DNA from 4 places in the Klebsiella sp. A52 genome. Region 3 is predicted to be linked to each of the others. Evidence: predicted binding sites of a transcription regulator. Region 3 holds the regulator's gene; each other region holds the start of a gene.
What was found. Region 3 encodes PurR, which represses purine synthesis genes. Its sites were predicted from a motif close to CANGCAAACGTTTGCNTG; they were not measured.
Positions count from the first base shown of each region.

Region 1: the regulator PurR is predicted to act here: its motif matches at 2,172-2,189, upstream of gcvT (glycine cleavage system aminomethyltransferase GcvT).
Region 2: the regulator PurR is predicted to act here: its motif matches at 2,449-2,466, upstream of carA (glutamine-hydrolyzing carbamoyl-phosphate synthase small subunit).
Region 4: the regulator PurR is predicted to act here: its motif matches at 2,715-2,732, upstream of purL (phosphoribosylformylglycinamidine synthase).

Region 1 covers NZ_CP074437.1:2,197,357-2,201,570, reverse strand. The annotation lists gene gcvP (aminomethyl-transferring glycine dehydrogenase) at 1-447, opposite strand, end outside; gene gcvH (glycine cleavage system protein GcvH) at 573-962, opposite strand; gene gcvT (glycine cleavage system aminomethyltransferase GcvT) at 987-2,081, opposite strand; gene ubiI (FAD-dependent 2-octaprenylphenol hydroxylase) at 2,504-3,706, opposite strand; gene ubiH (2-octaprenyl-6-methoxyphenyl hydroxylase) at 3,717-4,214, opposite strand, start outside.
Region 2 covers NZ_CP074437.1:523,574-527,787, reverse strand. The annotation lists gene citF (citrate lyase subunit alpha) at 1-98, shown strand, start outside; gene citG (triphosphoribosyl-dephospho-CoA synthase CitG) at 118-1,026, shown strand; gene dapB (4-hydroxy-tetrahydrodipicolinate reductase) at 1,253-2,074, shown strand; gene carA (glutamine-hydrolyzing carbamoyl-phosphate synthase small subunit) at 2,530-3,678, shown strand; gene carB (carbamoyl-phosphate synthase large subunit) at 3,696-4,214, shown strand, end outside.
Region 3 covers NZ_CP074437.1:4,134,817-4,139,030, reverse strand. The annotation lists gene punC (purine nucleoside transporter PunC) at 1-548, opposite strand, end outside; gene punR (DNA-binding transcriptional activator PunR) at 661-1,572, shown strand; gene purR (HTH-type transcriptional repressor PurR) at 1,593-2,618, opposite strand; gene KGA69_RS19560 (cytochrome bd-I oxidase subunit CydH) at 2,914-3,003, shown strand; gene KGA69_RS19555 (MFS transporter) at 3,163-4,214, shown strand, end outside.
Region 4 covers NZ_CP074437.1:2,648,417-2,652,630, reverse strand. The annotation lists gene purL (phosphoribosylformylglycinamidine synthase) at 1-2,641, opposite strand, end outside; gene mltF (membrane-bound lytic murein transglycosylase MltF) at 2,815-4,214, shown strand, end outside.

The DNA.
Region 1 (4,214 bases), 1.9 Mb from region 3:
ATCAAGCAGCGAAGCGGAAGCGATATCCAACCCGGTCAGATCCAGAGTGACCTGCTGGAAGTTGAGCAGCGATTCCAGACGGCCCTGGGATACTTCCGGCTGGTAAGGGGTGTAGGCGGTATACCAACCCGGGTTTTCCAGCATGTTGCGCTGAATGACCGGCGGCAGCTGCACGGCGGTGTAACCCATGCCGATGTAAGACTTGAAGCGCTTGTTGCGACCGGCGATCGCCTTCAGCTCCGCCAGCGCGGCGAATTCGGTAGTCGCGTCTCCCACCTGCGGTGGGGTCGCCAGCTGGATATCCTGCGGCACAATCTGGCCAATCAGGGCGTTAAGCGAATCCGCGCCGACGGTCTTCAGCATCTCTTGCTGCTGCTGAGCGTCCGAGCCAATGTGACGTTCAATAAAGGCGTCGCGGTTTTCAAGCTGACTTAAAGTCTGAGTCATGAGCGATGGTTCCTGAAACGTGCGGTGAATGTGTTTTCTCCCTCTCCTTTTGGGAGAGGGCTGGGGTGAGGGTATTATCGGTTCCCCTCACCCTTCCCTCTCCCCACAGGGGAGAGGGTAAAGGCTTACTCGTCTTCTAACAGAGCTTCATAGGCGGTCGCATCCAGCAGCGCGGCAACCTGCGCTTCGTCGCTGGCTTTGATTTTGAAGATCCAGCCGTCGGTATACGGGTCGCTGTTGACCAGTTCCGGAGAGTCGTTCAGCTCTTCGTTGACGGCAACGATTTCACCGCTAATCGGCGCGTAGATATCGGAAGCCGCTTTCACGGATTCGGCAACGGCGCAATCGGCGCCCGCTTCAACGGTGGCGCCCACTTCCGGCAGGTCAACGAAAACCATGTCGCCAAGCAGCTCCTGCGCGTGCTCGGTGATCCCAACGGTATAGGTGCCGTCCGCTTCTTTACGCAGCCACTCGTGTTCTTTGCTGTATTTCAGTTCTGCTGGTACGTTGCTCATCAATTCATCTCCAAAAAAGGGAAATCACACAATGGCTTTGCCATTGCGTACAAAACCAGGTTTAGTCACTTTTACCGGCATTTCACGGTTACGAATTTGCACCACCGCGGTGTCGCCAATCCCGGCCGGCACGCGAGCCAGCGCGATGCTGTAGCCCAGCGTCGGCGAGAAGGTGCCGCTGGTGATAATGCCTTCTTTTTGATTACCGTCGCTATCGGTAAAACGTACCGGCAGGCCGCCGCGCAGGACGCCTTTCTCGGTCATCACCAGGCCAACCAACTGCTCGGTGCCTTTTTCGCGCTGCATTTCCAGCGCTTCGCGGCCGATGAAGTTACGATCGGCGGGCTCCCAGGCGATAGTCCAGCCCATGTTAGCCGCCAGCGGCGAGACGCCTTCGTCCATCTCCTGGCCGTACAGGTTCATCCCGGCTTCCAGGCGCAGGGTGTCGCGCGCGCCAAGACCACACGGCTTAACGCCGGCGTCCAGCAGACCGCGCCAGAAATCCGCCGCCTGCTCGTTCGGCATAGCGATTTCATAACCCGCTTCGCCGGTATAACCGGTGGTGGCGATAAACAGGTCGCCGGCCTGTACGCCGAAGAACGGCTTCATGCCTTCCACGGCCTGGCGCTGAGCGTCGGTGAACAGCGTCGCCGCCTTCGCTTTCGCCTGCGGACCCTGCACCGCGATCAGCGACAGATCGTCGCGAACGGTAATTTCGAGACCGTAAGGTTCGGCTTGTTCGGAAATCCAGGCGAGGTCTTTTTCACGAGTGGCGGAGTTAACAACGAGGCGGAAATAATCTTCAGAAAGGAAATAAACAATCAGGTCATCGATGACGCCAGCGGAAGCGGTTAGCATGCCGGTGTAGAGCGCTTTGCCTGGCGTGGTAAGCTTCGCCACATCGTTTGCCAGCAAATAGCGCAAGAACTCTCTGATCCGGCTGCCGTGGAAATCGACGATGGTCATATGCGACACATCGAACATCCCTGCATCGCCGCGCACCGCGTGGTGCTCATCAATCTGGGACCCGTAATGCAGCGGCATCATCCAGCCATGGAAATCCACCATGCGAGCGCCGCACAGCGTGTGTTGTTCATACAACGGAGTCTGTTGAGCCATCTTTTCCTCATCGAATAAAACGGAACCAGCCACGATATTGTCGGCGATTTTGCGCCACGAAATCCGGCGACGGCACCGCTTACGGACGCCGACGCAAACGTTCTCTTTTGCCTGAACTTACCACCGAACCCGGTGCTAAACCATAAGGTAAATCAGGACATCACATTAGCTTATGACCAAAGCGCGCCGAAAAGCCTACAGAGTTATTGACTGGAAAAAAGCGATTTATGCCACATAAAATTAACATAATGAGTAAACCAGTCAGGTGATGATGGTGTTTTATGCGATTTTATGGGCCTAATTTCTTTAACAAAAAAAAGAGCGCATTAATAAAACTAATGCGAAAAAAGAGGTGAAATTAGAATATTTCAAATGAGGGAGAAAACCCGGCGCGCAGGCCGGGTAAAAGAAGTGTGACGGGGTTAACGTAACCAGGCGGGGAGATCGTTGAGGCCCATCGCCTGACGAATCAGCTGCGGTTTTACGCCAGGCAGCGAATCGGCCAGTTTGAGCCCCATGTCGCGGAGGAATTTCTTCGCCGGATGGCTGCCGGAGAACATTTCGCGGAATCCCTGCATACCCGCCAGCATCAGCGCGGCGCTATGCTTGCGGCTGCGCTCATAGCGGCGCAGGTACAAATGCTGACCGATATCTTTACCCTGCGCGTGCAGGCGCTTCAGCTCGTCGATAAGCTCGGCGGCGTCCATAAAGCCAAGGTTCACCCCCTGCCCGGCCAGCGGATGAATAGTGTGGGCGGCATCGCCAACCAGCGCCAGACGATGGGCGGCGAACTGACGCGCGTAGCGTCCGGTCAGCGGGAAAACCTGCCGTTCGCTTTCAAGCTGGCAAAGGCCAAGGCGATTATCAAAAGCGATGTTCAGCGCCTGATTAAACGCGGCTGCATCGACCTGCTGCATCCGCTGCGCCTCTTCCGGCGACAGCGACCAGACGATCGAGCACAGATGCGGATCGCTAAGCGGCAGGAAGGCCAGAATGCCTTCACCGTGGAACGCCTGACGCGCCACCGCCTGATGCGGCTCGGAGGTACGTATCGTCGCCACCAGCGCATGATGGCGATAGTCCCAGAAGGTCAGCGGAATATCGGCTTTATTGCGCAGCCACGAATTGGCGCCATCGGCGCCAACCACCAGCCGCGCGGTCAACATGCTGCCGTCCTGCAGGCTCAGGAAGGCTTCGTTTTCGCCCCACGCCACCTGCTGCAGCTGCGCGGGCGCCAGCAGGGTGACGTCAGCGCAGCGCTGCGCTTTTTGCCACAGCGCGTGATGCACCACGGCATTTTCAATAATATGGCCCAGATGGCTAAAGCCCATGCTCTGGTCATCGAAGCTAATGCGGCCAAAGCTATCTTTGTCCCACACTTCCATGCCGTGATAGCAACTGGCGCGCTGGGAGATGATCTCACTCCAGACATCCAGTTTAGTCAGCAGCTTTTCGCTGGCGGCATTGATTGCCGAAACGCGCAGCGCCGGCGGCGCATCGGCGTCAAGAGGCTGCGGCGCCGCTTGTTCCAGCACCGCGACGCGCAGGCCGCTGCCCTGTAAACCACAGGCCACCGCCAGTCCCACCATTCCGCCGCCAACAATGGCAACATCAACACTTTGCACGTTCTACTCCTTAACGGGGAACCCAACCGAGGGTACGCTGCGCCAGCGCATCGCGCGCCGGGGTAAATAATTCCATCGCCATCAGCCCGACGTTGCGCCCCGCCACCAGCGGCGCCCAACGGTTGGCAAAGAGATGCACCAGCCCATCGGTCACGCCGATGGTGGCGGCTTTATCATCCGCTCGCCGCGCCTGGTAGCGACACAGCAGAGAATAATTGCCCACATCCTCGCCGACCGCGTGGGCGTCGGCAAGCAGTTCAGCCAGGCTCATCACGTCGCGCAGGCCGAGATTAAAGCCCTGCCCGGCGATCGGGTGCAATGTCTGCGCCGCATTGCCGACCAGCGCCAGACGGTGCGACACCGAACGGATAGCGGTAGTTAACGCCAGCGGATAGACGCTACGCTTACCGGCATGGGTAATGCGCCCCAGCCGCCAGCCGAACGCCTGCTGTAATTGCTGGCAAAAACGTTCGTCAGACCAGCTCAGCACCTCGTCGCGCCGCGACTG
Region 2 (4,214 bases), 1.5 Mb from region 3:
CGCAGCCGATCGAGTTTACCGATCGCGTGGTGGCGGTGGTGCGCTATCGTGATGGCTCCGTTCTTGATGTCATTCGTCAGGTGAAAAACAGCGACTAAACGCAGAGGGGGAAGGGCAATGAGCGAAGTGTTAATCAATCCGCCGCGTTCTCTGCGCGTGACATCGCTGAACGCTGAAGAGGTGGTCAGCGCGGTAGAACGCGCGCTTTTAACCGAAGTTCGCCTGACCCCAAAGCCCGGGTTGGTGGACATTCGTAACACAGGCGCCCATCACGATATGGACCTGGCCTCTTTTGAGGCCAGCACCGCGGTCGTGGCTCCGTGGATGGAGAAATTTTTCATCATGGGCCACGATACCGCGGCTATCGTACCGGAACAGGTGTTAATGATGCTGCGTCCTGTAGGGATGGCCTGCGAGAACGATATGCTGGAGGCCACCGGTGGAGTGAATACCCATCGCGGGGCAATCTTCGCTTTCGGTTTGCTGAGCGCGGCGGCGGGAAGGCTGGTATCGAAAGGCGAACCGATTGAACAGCATCGGCTTTGCGATCAGGTGGCGCGATTCTGTCGCGGCATGGTTATGCAAGAACTCTCTTCCGCCAGCGGCGAACAGTTAAGCAAAGGCGAGGCCCATTTTTTACGTTATGGACTCTCCGGCGCCCGCGGCGAGGCCGAGAGCGGCTTTCGTACCGTGCGTACCCAGGCGCTGCCGGTGTTCAATCGCATGATGGAAGAGACCGGCGACAGCAACCTGGCGCTGCTGCAAACCTTGCTGCATCTGATGGCGTGGAATGATGACACCAATCTGGTCTCGCGCGGCGGGCTTGCGGGCCTGAACTATGTGCAGCAGGAGGCGCAGCGGCTGTTGTGGCAGGGCGGCGTCATGGCTGACGGCGGGCTGGAGGCGCTACGCCAACTCGACGACGAGCTGATTGCTCGCCATCTCAGCCCCGGCGGCAGCGCCGATTTACTGGCGGTAACCTGGTTTTTATCCGCTTTCCCCGCAGGTGCGCTTTTCCCCCTTTGATTGAGTACACAACGCCTTAGCCCGCGTCGCGCGGGCGGGGCGCTACCGTGTCCCCTCCCAATTTTCACTACATAAACGCCGAATCGCGGCACAATCATATAGTTTTTACTGATATCGACCGCCGTTTGTCATAAATTTCTAATTATCGGCGTTTTTGAGTAGCGGCTATGCAATGGGCTGGTTACTCTGAAAACAATTCACGTGAAGTTAACAAAAGAGAATAGCTATGCAAGATGCACAAATCCGCGTGGCCATCGCCGGCGCGGGCGGCCGGATGGGACGCCAGTTAATTCAGGCTGCGCTGCAGATGGAAGGCGTGGCGCTTGGCGCGGCGCTGGAGCGCGAGGGTTCAAGCCTGGTGGGCAGCGATGCGGGCGAGCTGGCGGGCGCAGGCAAATCAGGCGTTACCGTCCAAAGCAGCCTGGCGGCGGTAAGCAATGATTTCGATGTTTTAATCGATTTTACCCGCCCGGAAGGCACGCTTAACCATCTGGCTTTCTGCCGTCAACACGGCAAAGGGATGGTGATCGGCACCACCGGTTTTGATGATGCCGGAAAGCAGGCGATTAGCGATGCCGCACAGGAAATCGCCATCGTCTTTGCCGCTAACTTTAGCGTTGGCGTCAACGTGTTGTTAAAGCTGCTGGAAAAGGCGGCAAAGGTAATGGGCGATTATACCGATATCGAAATCATCGAAGCGCACCATAGGCATAAAGTGGACGCGCCATCAGGTACCGCGTTGGCGATGGGCGAGGCGATCGCCGGGGCATTGAACAAAGATTTGAAGGACTGCGCCGTCTATAGCCGCGAAGGCCATACCGGCGAACGCGTTCCGGGTACTATTGGTTTTGCTACCGTTCGCGCGGGCGACATCGTCGGCGAACATACGGCGATGTTCGCTGATATCGGCGAACGTATCGAAATTACCCATAAGGCCTCCAGCCGGATGACGTTTGCCAATGGTGCTGTTCGTTCAGCTTTGTGGCTGAAAGATAAGAAAAGTGGTCTTTTCGATATGCGTGATGTGCTTGAACTGAATGCTTTATAATGATTATTACCCATCGTGATGTGGTTATTGCATTCAATATGTAATTGATTGCAAAGGGCAATATTTTATTGCCCTTTTTTATTTTGACTGCTTTTGTGTTTTTTTCTTATGAAGGCTTTAAAAAACTATATCTTCCTGATGTTTTTGGTTATTGAATTGTAAATTTTGACCATCTGGTCCACTTTTTTACCCTCCGCTGGCTGATTTTACAGTTTTCCTCGCCCGCAAGCGTTTTCTCAACCAGGTTAGTTGATCTTTTTACCGTGAAAATAGCCCATTGCGCGCCAGTGACGTAAAATAAGGTTAAAAATATCCGCTTTAAGTTGACTTTTACCTGACATCTCTCCAGAATGCCGCCGTTTGCCAAAATTCTGCGGGCAAAAATTTGCATTGATTCAGATCTATGTCTGAATTAATATGCAAATAAAGTGAGTGAATATTCTCTGGAGGGTGTTTTGATTAAGTCAGCGCTTTTGGTTCTGGAAGACGGAACCCAGTTTCACGGTCGGGCCATCGGGGCAACCGGCACGGCGGTTGGGGAAGTCGTTTTCAATACTTCAATGACCGGTTATCAAGAAATCCTCACTGATCCTTCCTATTCCCGCCAAATCGTCACTCTTACTTATCCCCATATTGGAAATGTCGGCACCAACGCCGCCGATGAAGAATCTTCTCAGGTACATGCACAAGGCCTGGTCATTCGCGACCTGCCGCTGATTGCCAGCAACTTCCGCAATACCGAGGACCTTTCTTCTTACCTGAAGCGCCATAACATTGTGGCCATTGCCGATATCGATACCCGTAAGCTGACGCGTTTACTGCGTGAGAAAGGCGCGCAGAATGGCTGCATCATCGCCGGCGATAATCTTGATGCCCAGCTGGCGCTGGAAAAAGCCCAGGCGTTCCCTGGCCTGAACGGTATGGATCTGGCGAAAGAGGTCACTACTGCAGAAACTTACGCCTGGAAGCAGGGGAGCTGGACACTGGCGGGCGACCTGCCGGAAGCGAAGGCGGAAAGCGAGCTGCCGTTCCACGTCGTGGCTTATGACTTCGGCGCCAAGCGCAACATCCTGCGGATGCTGGTCGATCGCGGTTGTCGCCTGACTATCGTACCGGCGCAAACGTCGGCAGAAGATGTGCTTAAGCTGAATCCGGACGGTATTTTCCTCTCCAACGGCCCTGGCGACCCGGCGCCGTGCGATTACGCCATCGCGGCAATAGAAAAATTCCTCACCACCGATATTCCGGTCTTTGGCATCTGTCTTGGCCATCAGCTGCTGGCGCTGGCGAGCGGCGCGAAGACCATTAAGATGAAATTTGGTCACCACGGCGGCAACCACCCGGTTAAAGATATCGATAACAATGTAGTGATGATTACCGCCCAGAACCACGGCTTTGCCGTTGACGAAGCGACGCTGCCTGCCAATCTGCGCGTGACCCACAAGTCACTGTTCGACGGCACCCTGCAGGGGATCCATCGTACCGACAAGCCGGCGTTTAGCTTCCAGGGTCACCCTGAAGCGAGCCCGGGCCCGCACGATGCCGCGCCGCTGTTCGACCACTTTATCGAGTTAATTGAGCAATACCGTCAGTCCGCGAAATAATCAGGAGTAAAAGAGCCATGCCAAAACGTACAGACATAAAAAGTATCCTGATTCTGGGCGCGGGCCCGATTGTTATCGGTCAGGCGTGTGAGTTTGACTACTCGGGCGCCCAGGCCTGTAAAGCCCTGCGCGAAGAGGGTTACCGCGTTATTCTGGTGAACTCCAACCCAGCGACTATCATGACCGACCCGGAAATGGCCGATGCGACCTATATCGAGCCGATTCACTGGGAAGTGGTACGTAAAATTATCGAAAAAGAGCGCCCGGACGCGGTACTGCCGACTATGGGCGGCCAGACCGCGCTGAACTGCGCGCTGGAGCTGGAACGTCAGGGCGTGCTGGCTGAGTTCGGCGTGACTATGATTGGCGCGACCGCCGATGCGATCGATAAAGCGGAAGACCGTCGTCGCTTCGATGTGGCGATGAAGAAAATCGGCCTCGACACCGCGCGTTCCGGCATTGCGCACACCATGGAAGAAGCGCTGGCGGTGGCCGCTGACGTTGGCTTCCCATGCATCATCCGTCCGTCCTTCACC
Region 3 (4,214 bases):
GCCTTCAGACGAAAAGCCGGCAGCATCAACAGTATGGTGATAGCGAACAGGGTGGCGAAGATAGCCTGCCATTCCAGATGGACTAACAGCCAGCTGCCGAGTAACGGCGCCAGCGCCGGAGAGAGCCCGACCAGTGGCATGATCGTCGCGAAAATGCGGTTGGTGCGCTGGGCCGGATAGTAGTCGGTCACCATCGCCTGCCAGGTCACCGCGGCGGCGCATACGCCAATCGCCTGGACAAAACGCAGTACCAGCATCAGCGTCGCATCGCGTACCCACAGCATCCCAAGGCAGCCAAGAGCGAAGATAGCCAGCCCGGCGAGCAGAATCGGTTTCCGACCATAGCGGTCCGACAGCGGCCCCCAGAACAGCTGGCCGATCGCGAAGCCCGCGAGGAATAAGCTCAAGCTGGCGCTAACCGATGCGGCAGAGGTGTTGAGGTCTTGCTGAATGGCGGCAAAGGCCGGTAGATACATGTCGGTGGCCAGAAAGCCAAGCACGCTCAGGCCGCCCAGCCACACTAAAAATCCTTTCCCAGGTTGTTGCATAACGTTCTCTTTCTACTGATGCAGGTACGATGCCGCAGAGTGTAGGGAGTGTAATCCGCCTTGTGAAACGCTATTATTTGTCACATGCATTCAAAAATTTTGCAGGCAGAATATGTGGTCTGAATATTCCTTAGAAGTGGTTGATGCTGTGGCGCGTAACGGGAGTTTCAGCGCCGCGGCGCAGGAGTTGCACCGCGTACCTTCGGCGGTGAGCTATACGGTGCGACAACTGGAGGAGTGGCTTGCGGTTCCGCTTTTTGAACGTCGCCATCGTGATGTTGAATTGACCCCCGCCGGGCACTGGTTTTTGCAGGAAGGACGTTCTGTTATCAAAAAAATGCAGATCACCCGCCAGCAGTGCCAGCAGATTGCTAACGGCTGGCGTGGCCAGCTGTCGATTGCGGTGGACGATATCGTTAAACCGGCGCGGATGCGCCAGATGATTGTTGATTTTTATCGCCATTTTAGCGATGTCGAACTGATCGTTTTTCAGGAAGTTTTCAACGGCGTCTGGGATGCGTTAGCCGATGGGCGGGTAGAATTAGCTATTGGCGCGACGCGTTCGATTCCGGTGGGCGGGCGTTACGCTTTCCGCGATATGGGGATGCTGAACTGGCATTGTGTCGTCGCCAGCAGCCATCCGCTGGCGCAGATGGAAGGGCCGCTCAGCGATGACGTGTTGCGCAACTGGCCGTCACTGGTGCGCGAAGATACCTCACGCTCGCTGCCGAAGCGCACAACCTGGCTGCTGGATAACCAGAAGCGGGTGGTGGTGCCGGATTGGGAATCTTCAGCCACCTGTCTTTCAGCAGGATTGTGCGTCGGGATGGTGCCAGGCCACTTTGCCCGCCCGCATATTGATAGCGGGGAGTGGACGGCCTTAACGCTGGAAAACCCATTCCCGGATGCCGCCTGCTGCCTGACCTGGCAACAAAGCGATGCCTCACCCGCTTTGAGCTGGCTACTTGACTATCTTGGCGACAGCGAAACGTTGAATCGGGAGTGGTTGCGGGCGCCGGAATAACCGGCGCCGGGGGGAGGGCGTTAGCGGCGATAATCGACGAACGGGCCGTCGGCAACCGAGCGGCGCTCGATAAGACGCGGATGTACCTCAATGGACTGCGACTCTTCACGTTTATTAACAATGCGATCGAGCAGCATATTGAATGCCGCTTCCCCGAGCGAGTCCTTTGGCTGATGTATAGTGGTCAGCGCCGGGCTGAAGTAGCGGGCGTTACGCACGTTATCATAGCCGATCAGCGAAATGTCCTGCGGTACGCGCAGGCCCATTTCGTCGGCGGCGCAGATAGCGCCCATCGCCATGATGTCGCCGCCGCAGAACACGGCGGTTGGGCGGTGCTGCTGATTGAGGATCTGCTGCATGGCGCGGTAGCCGGATTCCGGTTCAAAGTCGCCCTGAACAATCCAGTTTTCCGGCACATTGATATGCGCTTCTTTCATTGCCTGCATGAAGCCTGCCAGGCGTCCGGCACCGGTGTTACGCTCAAGCGGGCCCGGAATAACGCCAATTTCACGATGGCCGCGTTCAATCAGGTAACGGCCGGCGATATAGCCGCCTTCAAAGGCATTATCGATAACCGAGTCGGTAAAGTCCGCTTTGGCTTCACCCCAGTCCATCACCACCATCGGGATATGACGATACTCTTCGAGCATACTGAGTACGGACTCCGGGTACTCGGAACACATCACCAGCAGGCCGTCAACGCGCTTTTGCGCCATCATAGACAAGTAGGCGCGCTGTTTTTCCGGATCGTTCCAGGCGTTGCCCAGAATCAGGGTATAGCCTTTCTGGAAGCAGCTTTTTTCTACGGATTCGATAATTTCAGCGAAATAGGCCGCTTCGCTGCTGGTGGCCAGCAGACCGATCGATTTAGTGTGATTGACTTTCAGGCTGCGAGCCACGGCGCTTGGCGAATAGTGGAGTTCTTTAATTGCCGCCCACACCGCATTGCGCGTCTCTTCCGCCACGAAACGGGTTTTGTTAATCACATGTGATACAGTTGTAGTGGAAACGTTTGCGCGTTTCGCTACATCTTTAATAGTTGCCATTACTTCTCACTCCAGACCTTGACCTGATCGTCTGATTATCGATACGTAAACGTTTGCCTATACACACCCTGTATACAATGATCAACATTGCAACACCTGGGAAAACGACACAGAACGACAGGAAGGGGTCAATGGCCGATACGCTTTCAAATTAGCGTGGGATTTTGTCCTATCTCGCGGCAAAGGGGAAGAGCAAAAATGTGCATCACTCTAAATCCGGGAAGATTTTTGCATATTTTTGTGCAAAAATGAGCAAGCTCACTTTCTATGTGGGGATAATCAGGGGAGAAAATTGATGGACACAAATTTAAAGTTTTCGCTGACAACGACGGTTATTGTTCTGGGTCTGATCGTCGCCGCCGCGTTGACCGCGGTACTGCACTGATTCCAGCAGGGAGGGGGCTTCCCCTCCTATCCCGCCATTATTAGCAGATCTGCAAAAATCTTTTGTCATTTCGTTTACTTCTGTTTTTCTGTGATTGATGTCATGCTTTTGGCTTCTGATGTAATGCCGTGTCCTGAATCGGCCTGATGGAGTCTCTGAATGAAAATCAACTTTCCCTTACTCGCGTTGGCGATCGGTGCCTTTGGTATCGGTACCACTGAGTTTTCCCCGATGGGATTACTGCCGGTTATCGCCAAAGGCGTAGATGTTTCTATTCCGGCCGCGGGGATGCTGATTAGCGCCTATGCCATTGGCGTGATGGTCGGCGCGCCGTTAATGACGTTACTGCTGTCGCATCGCGCTCGCCGCAATGCATTGATCTTCCTGATGGGGATCTTCACCCTCGGCAACGTGCTCTCTTCTATTGCGCCGGATTACACGACGCTACTGCTGTCGCGCATTATCACCAGCCTCAATCATGGCGCGTTCTTTGGCCTTGGCTCGGTCGTTGCCGCAAGCGTGGTGCCAAAACACAAACAGGCCAGCGCGGTTGCGACCATGTTTATGGGGCTGACCATTGCCAATATCGGCGGCGTACCGGCTGCCACCTGGCTTGGTGAAACCATCGGCTGGCGAATGTCGTTCCTGGCCACGGCGGGTCTGGGGTTAATTGCGATGGTAAGCCTGTGGTTCTCCCTGCCGAAAGGTAGCGCCGGCGAGCGTCCGAACGTGAAGCGCGAGCTGTCGGTATTAATGCGGCCTCAGGTACTCTCTGCGCTGTTGACCACCGTGCTGGGCGCCGGGGCAATGTTCACGCTGTATACCTACATTTCTCCGGTACTGCATACCATCACCAACGCTTCACCGCTGTTTGTTACCGCCATGCTGGTATTAATCGGCGTCGGTTTCTCGCTTGGCAACTATCTGGGCGGTAAGTTTGCCGACCGTTCAGTCTCCGGCACTTTGAAAGGATTCCTGCTGTTGTTGATTGCCATCATGTTGGCTATTCCGCTGCTGGCGCAATCGCAACTGGGTGCTGCCGTCAGCATGGTCGTGTGGGGCGCGGCAACCTTCGCGGTCGTTCCGCCGCTGCAGATGCGGGTAATGCGCGTGGCGCACGAAGCGCCGGGCCTGTCATCATCGGTGAATATTGGCGCTTTCAACCTCGGCAACGCGTTGGGCGCGGCGGCGGGCGGCGCGGTGATATCCGG
Region 4 (4,214 bases), 1.5 Mb from region 3:
CCAGCAGCTTACGCTGCGCCACCAGCGCCTGCATCGCGTCCCAGAAGCCTTTCAGCTGCGCGACATCACGCACGTCGGCCGGCTGGTCGCCTAACTGACGATAGACCTGCGCCAGCGCGGTGGCGCCCAGCGCGTTACGCCCTTTGCCGAGATCGATCAGCAGCAGGGCGTTATCTTCCGTAGAGAGCTGCGGGGTCACGGTGCCGCGCACGTCTTCAACGCGGGCAAACGCGGAGATCACCAGCGACAACGGCGAGGTCATTTCGCGCTGCTCGCTGCCTTCCTGCCAGCGGGTTTTCATCGACATTGAGTCTTTACCCACCGGGATAGTCAGGCCCAGCGCTGGACACAGCTCTTCACCGACCGCTTTTACCGCCTCATACAGACCGGCGTCTTCACCCGGGTGACCGGCTGCCGCCATCCAGTTTGCCGACAGTTTGACGCGGTTGAGTTCGCCAATCTGCGTAGCGGCGATGTTTGTCAACGCCTCGCCGACCGCCAGACGGGCCGAGGCGGCAAAGTCGAGCAGCGCAACCGGCGCGCGTTCGCCCATCGCCATCGCTTCGCCGTAGTAGCTATCGAGGCTGGCAGTGGTCACCGCGCAGTTAGCGACCGGGATCTGCCACGGCCCCACCATCTGGTCACGCGCAACCATACCGGTCACGGTGCGGTCGCCGATGGTCACAAGGAAGGTTTTCTCAGCCACCGTCGGCAGATGCAGCACGCGGTTAACCGCATCGGCAATCGTCATTGGTTGACGATCCAGCTCACTGCCCTGTGCTTTCAGCGTTTGCACGTCACGTGTCATTTTCGGCGTTTTGCCGAGCAGGACGTCCAGCGGCAGGTCGATCGGCCGATCGTTAAAGTGGCTGTCGCTCAGGCTAAGGTGTTGCTCCGCCGTGGCTTCGCCAATCACCGCGTAAGGCGCGCGCTCGCGGCGGCACAGCTCTTCAAACAGCGGCAGCTGTTCCGGCGCGACCGCCAGAACATAACGTTCCTGGGATTCGTTACACCAGATCTCCAGCGGACTCATTCCCGGCTCATCGCTGAGGATATCGCGCAGCTGGAAATTCCCGCCGCGGCCGCCATCGCTCACCAGCTCCGGCATGGCGTTAGAGAGACCGCCCGCGCCAACGTCGTGGATAAACAGAATCGGGTTCGCATCGCCCAGCTGCCAGCAGCGGTCGATCACTTCCTGACAGCGGCGCTCCATTTCCGGGTTGTCGCGCTGTACGGAGGCAAAATCCAGATCGGCATCAGACTGGCCGGAAGCCATGGATGACGCCGCGCCGCCGCCGAGACCGATATTCATCGCCGGGCCACCCAGCACGATAAGCTTGGCGCCAACGGTGATTTCGCCCTTCTGGACGTGCTCGCCGCGGATGTTGCCAATACCGCCCGCCAGCATGATCGGTTTGTGATAGCCGCGCAGCTCTTCGCCATTGTGGCTGGTCACTTTCTCTTCATAGGTACGGAAATAGCCATTCAGCGCCGGACGACCAAATTCGTTGTTAAACGCCGCGCCGCCCAGCGGGCCTTCGGTCATGATATCCAGCGCGGTCACGATACGCTCAGGTTTACCGAAATCCTCTTCCCACGGCTGCTCAAAGCCCGGAATACGCAGGTTAGAAACCGAGAAGCCGACCAGGCCCGCTTTCGGCTTCGCGCCGCGTCCGGTTGCGCCTTCGTCGCGGATCTCGCCGCCGGAACCGGTCGCGGCCCCTGGCCACGGCGAAATTGCCGTCGGGTGGTTGTGGGTTTCAACTTTCATCAGAATGTGCGCCGGCTCCTGATGGAAGTCATAGCGCCCGGTCTGGTAGTCGGCGAAATAGCGGCCGACTTCGGAACCTTCCATTACCGCAGCGTTGTCTTTATAGGCAGACAGCACATATTCCGGGTTTTTCTCGAAGGTGTTTTTGATCATTTTAAACAGCGACTTCGGCTGTTTTTGGCCGTCGATAACCCAGTCGGCGTTAAAAATTTTGTGGCGGCAATGTTCCGAGTTGGCCTGCGCGAACATATACAGTTCGATGTCGTTCGGATTGCGGCCAAGTTTAACGAATGCGTCCTGCAGGTAGTCAATTTCGTCATCGGCCAGCGCCAGCCCCAGACGGAGGTTGGCGTCAATCAGCGCCTGACGTCCCTGGCCCAGCAGGTCTACGCTGGTCACTGGCGTCGGCTGATGGTGAACAAACAGCTTCTCTCCCTCTTCCAGCTCAGTGAAAACGCTCTCCATCATACGATCGTGCAGTTCCGCCGCAACGGCGTCCCACTGCGCGTCGCTCAGCCCCTGTGCTTCAACGTAGTACGCCACGCCGCGCTCCAGGCGCACGACCTGCGATAAACCGCAGTTATGGGCGATGTCGGTAGCTTTGGAGGACCAGGGAGAGATAGTGCCGGGGCGAGGGGTGACGAGCAGTAATTTACCGGTTGGCGTATGGCTGCTGAGGCTTGGGCCATATTTGAGCAGTCTGACCAGTCTTTCGCGCTCCTCATCGCTTAGCGGGGCGCTCAGGTCGGCAAAGTGAACATACTCCGCGTATAAGGTGCTAACCGGCAGGTTGGCCGCCTGAAAACGTGCCAGCAGTTTGTTGATACGGAATGCCGACAGTGCAGGTGAACCACGCAAAATATCCATCATAAGTCTCTCGTCTTCGAAGCTTTCAAGGTGAGCCAGGGGGAAACGGCCGCCATTATAGAGAATCCTGAGCCCCGACGAAACCGTTTGCGTAGAAATAAAATGATTCATCAGTTTTATCAATAAATGTGACATGAATCGCGAATAAGTTGCCAACTGGCGCATTCTTAAGCAAAATGCCGCTCAACTTACGGCAACCTTTTACTTTTTCCGGATATACCCAGCTGAGGAACTCCACGCTGCAGAAAATTAACTATTTGAAAAAATTAAAGATTAATTATCTGCTGATCGGCGTCGTCACCCTTTTGTTGGCGGCGGCGCTGTGGCCGTCTTTGCCGTGGATGGGAAAACCGGAGAACCGCGTGGCCGGGATCATTGCCCGCGGCGAACTGCGCGTGAGTACCATTAACTCGCCGCTGACCTATGCCGCCATCAACAACAAAGACTACGGTCTCGATTACGAGCTGGCGAAACGCTTCGCCGATTACCTTGGGGTGAAGCTGAAAGTCACCGTGCGGCAGAATATCAGCCAGCTGTTCGACGATCTCGATGCCGGTAAAACCGATATGCTGGCCGCCGGGCTGGTCTATAACACCGAGCGGGTGAAGAACTATCAGGCAGGCCCTACCTATTATTCCGTTTCGCAGCAGTTGGTCTATCGCGTTGGCGGTAATCGCCCGCGCACGCTGGCCGGGATTAACGCCGAACAGCTCGCCATCGCCCCAGGCCACGTCGCCCTTAACGACCTGCAGGCGCTGAAGGAGAGCAAATATCCGGACCTCAACTGGCGCGTCGATGAAAAACGCGGCACCACCGCCCTGATGCAGGCGGTCATCGACGGCACGCTGGAATATACCGTCGCCGATTCCGTCGCCGTCAGCCTGTTCCAGCGCGTGCATCCGGAGCTGGCTGTGGCGCTCGATATCAGCGATGAACAGCCGGTCACCTGGTTTAGCGAAAAAAGCGAAGACAATTCACTATCGGCAGCCATGCTCGATTTCTTTAATAGTATGAACGAAGACGGCACTCTCGCCCGCCTGGAAGAGAAGTATCTCGGCCACGGCAACGACTTCGACTATGTTGATACCCGCACCTTCCTGCGCGCGGTGCAAAATACGCTGCCGGATCTGAAGCCGCTGTTTGAGAAATACGCCCGGCAGATCGACTGGCGACTGCTGGCCGCGATTGCCTGGCAGGAGTCGCACTGGGACCCGCAGGCCACCTCGCCGACCGGGGTGCGCGGCATGATGATGCTAACCCGCAATACCGCCCAGAGTTTAGGTCTGACCGACCGTACCGATGCCGAACAGAGCCTAGACGGCGGTATGCGCTATCTGCAGGATATGATGGCCAAAGTGCCGGAGGCGATCCCGAAAGACGAGCGGATCTGGTTTGCGCTGGCGGCCTATAATATGGGCTACGCGCATATGCTTGACGCAATGGCGCTGACTAAAAAACAAAAAGGCAACCCGAACAGCTGGTCCGATGTTAAGCAGCGTCTGCCATTGCTGAGCCAGAAGCCCTACTACAGCCGCTTAAAATATGGCTACGCCCGCGGCCATGAGGCTTACGCCTA